Regions from separate parts of the Pristimantibacillus sp. Z349TD_6 genome, predicted to be linked through region 1. Evidence: riboswitches for the same ligand, from Rfam matches in the RefSeq annotation. Region 1 holds a riboswitch; the other holds the start of a gene.
What was found. A riboswitch is a leader RNA that binds a small molecule or an ion and turns the genes downstream of it on or off. The one in region 1 is predicted to bind cyclic di-GMP.
Positions count from the first base shown of each region.

Region 2: linked by a shared signal. The riboswitch ahead of AC0VYE_RS00470 (transglutaminase-like domain-containing protein) and the one ahead of AC0VYE_RS08640 (anti-repressor SinI family protein) in region 1 are both predicted to bind cyclic di-GMP.

Region 1 covers NZ_CM149662.1:2,007,153-2,010,276, reverse strand. Annotated here, with positions in the region: gene AC0VYE_RS08650 (lasso peptide isopeptide bond-forming cyclase) at 1-1,038, opposite strand, end outside; gene AC0VYE_RS08645 (helix-turn-helix domain-containing protein) at 1,445-1,777, shown strand; gene AC0VYE_RS08640 (anti-repressor SinI family protein) at 1,792-1,953, opposite strand; cyclic di-GMP riboswitch class II at 1,970-2,053, opposite strand; gene galE (UDP-glucose 4-epimerase GalE) at 2,247-3,124, opposite strand, start outside.
Region 2 covers NZ_CM149662.1:94,272-97,395, reverse strand. Annotated here, with positions in the region: rRNA gene AC0VYE_RS00475 (16S ribosomal RNA) at 1-694, opposite strand, end outside; gene AC0VYE_RS00470 (transglutaminase-like domain-containing protein) at 1,012-1,821, opposite strand; cyclic di-GMP riboswitch class I at 1,834-1,912, opposite strand; cyclic di-GMP riboswitch class I at 1,964-2,042, opposite strand; gene lysS (lysine--tRNA ligase) at 2,210-3,124, opposite strand, start outside.

The DNA.
Region 1 (3,124 bases):
GCCATCGATTTCAGAGTAAGAGTCACGCCCACGGAAATCCAAGTAGTGCTCTTCAATACCTCCAACATGCTCCACGGTGGATTCAATAAGAGGTCTCTCATTAGTAATCATTGATTTGTGTGTATAATCAACAAAGTCGCTTGTCGGTACGTAGCTGAACGTGTACAGACTTTTATTTTGCGGTTGCAGTGTCTTTGAAGCAAAGCCAACAATAGAGCCTGAATCCAAACCGCCGCTAAGCTGTGCTCCAACATTACGATGTGTCCGCAGCCTTGAAGTAACTGCTTGTTGAAACACATCCTGAAACGCCTCAACGTATTCATCATTTGATTTAAATCGTACGACTTCATCTGATCTGAGTTGATGATATCTTGCAAGAGTAACTCGCCCTGCAGTTATCGTTATCGTATGAGATGGAGGGATCTGCTCAATATTTCGATAGGCCGTCTTGGATGCATCCGCAACGTCAACCATGCCAGAAATAGCTAGAAACTCAGCAAGCCATTGTTCATTTAACAACCTCTCCTTGCCCAATAACGTAAGTAAGGGTTCAATTGTTGTACAAAAGGCAACACGCTCATTATTTCGATGATAATAGAGCGTACGACCTCCGGAGAAGTCTCTTGCACCAAACAGCTTCTGTCTTCTACAATCCCAGATTAGGAAGGCGTAATCACCAGCTAAATAAATAGGTGTTCTATCCCCCCATTTATCATAAGCTAATAAAATTAGCTCGCTATCGGTCATATTTCTTCTTAATTGCTGCTCTACTTCGAGTCGGTTGAATAATTCTATGCGGTTATCAATAATTGCATCCGCAGTTATAACAAGCCCTCGTTCATCATCCAAAAAAGGATTACGTTCATTGATCGACTCTGGTGTAATCCATTGATTATGACAACCTAAAAATATATTATCGGCATGCCAAGCTTGAGCTGTATTGCATGGAAACTGAGATAATGCCTCCATTAAAGCATCGCCCTGCTGCCATGCCAAACTTTGCTTGCCGGTATGAAACACTCCTGCGATGGCGCTCATCGTGGCCTCCGGGTGGATATAGAATTTGTTTTATTTACGTACTTATTTCAAAAACAAAACCTTTACTTTGCAGTTCTTTATAAAGAACATATTTGAATATTACACCTGAAATAAACCTTTGTCAATGACTTTTCTACGATAAATTGCAAAAAATTCATAACTTTTGTTCTTTATTAAAAACAAATTGTCGATTACTTTCTTACATTAGTAACTTACATTAAAAACATTTTCTGAAAGTCAATATCGTGGTTTAATAAATAAAAAAATAACCACTCATTATTAAAATAAGTGGTTTTAATGTTTAAATAAAAAAATAAGTGCGTTATAGCTAACAACCTTTCGTAATTAAGAATAATTCGTTATAATAGAAATAGTCTACAACGATGTGATAACGGAGGAATTTGTTATGATTGGAGAACGCATTCAACTGCTGCGCAAGAGAAAGGGCCTATCCCTTACAGAGTTATCCCAACGGGCGGGCGTCGCTAAATCTTATTTAAGCTCCATTGAACGAGGGCTCCAGCAAAATCCTTCGATTCAATTCCTCGAAAAGGTAGGCGCCGTATTGAATGTGACGGTTGAAGATTTTTTGAATACCGATGAAAAAAATGATCGCAAACCCGACAATTTAGACAACGAGTGGGCTGATTTAGTAAGAGAAGCTATGGCTTCCGGTGTGAGCAAAGATCAATTTAAAGAGTTTCTAGAATTTAATAAATGGAAAATTAAGCGCGAATAGCGCTTTTTCCACTTTTATACAGCTGTTACTTGTACATCATTATCCTTACTTTCTTCAAGACAAAGCAATACTTTCCTTACTTCATCCTTGCTGAATCCCAAAGAACGTGCTTTCATGATTAATGTTACCCATTCCATATCCAATTCCTGAATATCTTCTGCTTTAGCTAGTACCATTTTCCCATGTCCCCCATTCATTTCAGGACGGTTGCACCACTGACTCCATGCGTTTAAGGTGCCCAGATACTAAACGCATTTCAACGTCTCCCATGCTTGTCATTCGTTTATAGATGTATTATAAATCACCACAAGTGCGCATACTGTCGCTTCATGTCTCACAAAAATGATAGATAATTACATTTTTTGTCGAATTTATTTAAGTAATGTTAAATGGAGCGATAAATAGGAAAGAGCTACCAACCGATATAGAAAACAGACCTAATTGTGTTTAATTATTTCACAGCTTTAAATTAAGATGTCAATTCTTTAATGGAATCTCTAGTGGTCTCTTCCTCATAACCATTTGGATTTAAATATTGCCAGCGCCATGAGTCTGCACACATCTCCTCTATCCCAAGTGTCGCAACCCAATTCAACTCCGCGTTTGCAAGCATCGTATTAGCATAACAAATGGCAATATCTCCTGGTCTACGATCTGTAAATGAATATGGAATACTTCGTCCCGATACCTTCTCGAATGCAGTAATCATCTCTAATACACTATACCCACGCCCAGTTCCGAGATTAAATATATCCACACCTGATTTGTTCATGATTTTTTCTAGTGCACATAAATGTCCTCTCGCTAGATCCACGACATGAATATAATCCCTTACGCCTGTGCCGTCTATGGTTGGATAATCATCTCCAAAAATATTAACTTTTTTAAGCCTGCCTACAGCTACCTGAGATATGTATGGCATAAGGTTATTTGGAATACCATTAGGATTCTCGCCAATTCTTCCACTTTTATGTGCACCAATTGGGTTAAAGTATCGTAAAATTGAAATCCCCCATTGCTCGTTAGACTCCGCTAAATCCTGCAAAATTTGTTCTAGCATGAGCTTTGTTCTTCCGTAAGGATTCGTTGCTCCAAGCGAAGAACTTTCTTCAATCGGCACATGTTCCGGTCGACCATATACCGTTGCAGAGGAGCTGAATACAAGCTTATGAACACCATACTTCTTCATAACCTCACACAGGATTAAGGTGCTTGTAATATTAGTGTGATAATATGACAGTGGCAATTGTACAGATTCACCTACCGCCTTCAATCCTGCAAAGTGAATAACTGCATCAATAGTATGTCTGGTGAAAACACCTTCAAGACCGATTTGATCCATTAGAT
Region 2 (3,124 bases), 1.9 Mb from region 1:
CACGTGGAATTCCACTTTCCTCTTCTGTACTCAAGCTTTGCAGTTTCCCTTGCGACTTGGGGTTGAGCCCCAAGTTTAAACAACAGACTTACAAGGCCGCCTGCGCGCGCTTTACGCCCAATAATTCCGGACAACGCTTGCCCCCTACGTATTACCGCGGCTGCTGGCACGTAGTTAGCCGGGGCTTTCTTCTCAGGTACCGTCACCTTGGGAGCAGTTACTCTCCCAAGCATTCTTCCCTGGCAACAGAGCTTTACGATCCGAAAACCTTCATCACTCACGCGGCGTTGCTCCGTCAGACTTTCGTCCATTGCGGAAGATTCCCTACTGCTGCCTCCCGTAGGAGTCTGGGCCGTGTCTCAGTCCCAGTGTGGCCGATCACCCTCTCAGGTCGGCTACGCATCGTCGCCTTGGTGAGCCGTTACCTCACCAACTAGCTAATGCGCCGCGGGTCCATCTATAAGTGATAGATTGCTCCATCTTTCCCGATTCAGTCATGCGACCATATCGCGTATCCGGTATTAGCATTCGTTTCCGAATGTTATCCCAGTCTTATAGGCAGGTTACCCACGTGTTACTCACCCGTCCGCCGCTAAGTATCAGAGGTGCAAGCACCTCATCAACTCCGCTCGACTTGCATGTATTAGGCACGCCGCCAGCGTTCGTCCTGAGCCAGGATCAAACTCTCCAAATTGGTGTTTGACTTGCTCATTACTTTTTTATCGCTTTTTTCGCTTATCCCGAAGGATTTGCGAGGCAGTTATTACTCGTTGTTCAGTTTTCAAAGAGCAATCTTTTCTCTCTTGTCGTCCGTGTATCTCGTTGGCGACCTAGATAATATATCATAGGCGTATATAGCATTGCAAGTGTTTTTTTCATTATTTACGAAAAAGTTTTCAATACTCCTATTTGCCTTCTAATTACGTAATCGTTGCTTCGCTTCCTCCTCACCTATATTGAAGAAAGACATAAAAAAACGAGCTGTGCGATTTTCGCAAGCTCGTATGACTTCTAATATGTTTTTGTAACAGTATATTGAGCTGCATCCTTGATAAGCTCATACTTTTTCTTGCCCTTCTTTAGACCTGCATCAACTGTCGTATCAATCGTAACCCATTTCCCATCCAAGTACACTTCATTCCAAGCATGATAAACATCCACATAAGTAGATTGTCCCATCAAGAGCTTCGTAGGAATATCCACGCTCCGCAGCATTGCCGCAAATAATGAAGCGTATCCGTAGCAGATATCCTTTCTCGATTTAAAGGTGCGATCAATATTGGGGAGGTAATCAACTGACAGATTAGCAGCTAATTGATTATCATAACTTACATTCGTAATAATATATTCGTAGATTGCCTTTACTTTCTCCATATCCGTTTTTTTATTGCTGGCTAATTCTTTTGCCTTGACGATGGCGCTGCTCGCATTCGACCAGTCAATATTCTGGATAGAATTCAAGTACAAAACCTTGTTGTCTTTCAAATCAAGCGTCACGGTTTCTTTCTTCGCCAGTTTGTATTTGTTGCCTGTTGTATTCTCAAGAACGGATATCGTGTATTCACCATTGCCAAGCTGCAACGGAAACTTCTCAGCTGTTTTTCCGCCAGTTAGATTATATGTATAATTTGATGCGCCTTTTGCGATCATAAGCTTCGTTTTCACTTTAGTGTTCACTTCATATTGTACGGAGACAACACCTTTATCTAAATTCCCCGTATTGAGCCAATCAGAAGAGTCCGCTTCATTTGCCTGAACGACCGTTACATGGATGGATGCAAAAAGAACAAAAGCTGCGATGACTAACATAAATTTACGCATGAATATACTCCCTTCGGTAGCTGGCTGCCATCTTACGGAAGGCCCTTTAGCTTTGCGTCCCTACCTTTCGATAGGTTTGCCATTATCGTGTGAAGCGCTATGTGATGAATTTCCCCTATACAAACAAAAAAAAGCCTGTTCATTCGGTAGCTGGCTGCCATCATACGGAAGGCCCTTTAGCTTTGCGTCCCTACCTTTCGATAGGTTTGCCGTTATCGTGTAGCGCTTTATTAGTTCTATTCTACCATATGAATCTAGCAAATCAATAGATTGCACTACAATATCAATCATAATTTGAATGTTTTTAAGGATTGTTGTTGCAAATTCTCGATATTAGAAAAAAAAGAACCGTTGGCTGCTAAAAGCCATACGGTCCCTTGTCTTTTTCTTATTCAGCAGAACGCTGATCTCTCATATGAGGGAACAACAGTACATCACGAATAGATGGAGCATCTGTTAGAAGCATGATCAATCGGTCGATACCGATTCCTAGTCCGCCTGTTGGCGGCATGCCGTATTCCAGAGCGCGGATAAAGTCTTCATCCATCTCATGCGCCTCGTCATTTCCATGCTCACGCTCAACAAGCTGCGACTCGAAACGCTCACGCTGATCAATCGGATCGTTAAGCTCCGTAAATGCATTAGCATGCTCACGTGCTACGATGAATAGCTCAAAGCGATCGGTGAAGCGTGGATCTGCTTCGCTCTTCTTAGCAAGCGGCGAGATAGCAACCGGATGTCCTGTAACAAAGGTTGGCTGAATAAGCGTGTGCTCACCGAACTGTTCAAAGAAAGCGTTGAGAATATGACCAAAAGTCATATGCGGATCAACGGCAACTTTGTGTTCTTTCGCCAAACGATGGGCTTCCTCGTCGCTCATTTCCACGCCGAAATCTACGCCCGTCGTTTCTTTGACAAGCTCAACCATGCTGACACGGCGCCACTGAGGTGTCAAATCAATCTCTTGGCCTTGATAAGTGATTTTTGTTGTTCCAAGAACCTCTTGCGCAATATGTGCGATGACATTCTCTGTCAATGCCATAATATCCTTGTAATCAGCATAAGCCTCGTAAAGCTCAATCATTGTAAACTCTGGATTGTGGCGAGTCGAAATCCCCTCATTCCGGTATACACGGCCGATCTCATATACTTTCTCCAATCCGCCTACAATCAGTCGCTTCAAATGAAGCTCGATTGCAATACGCATGTAGAGCTGCATGTCCAGCGCATTATGATGCGTTTCGAAAGGACGCGCTGCAGCACCGCCTGCAATGGAATGCAGAGTTGGTGTTTCTACTTCTAG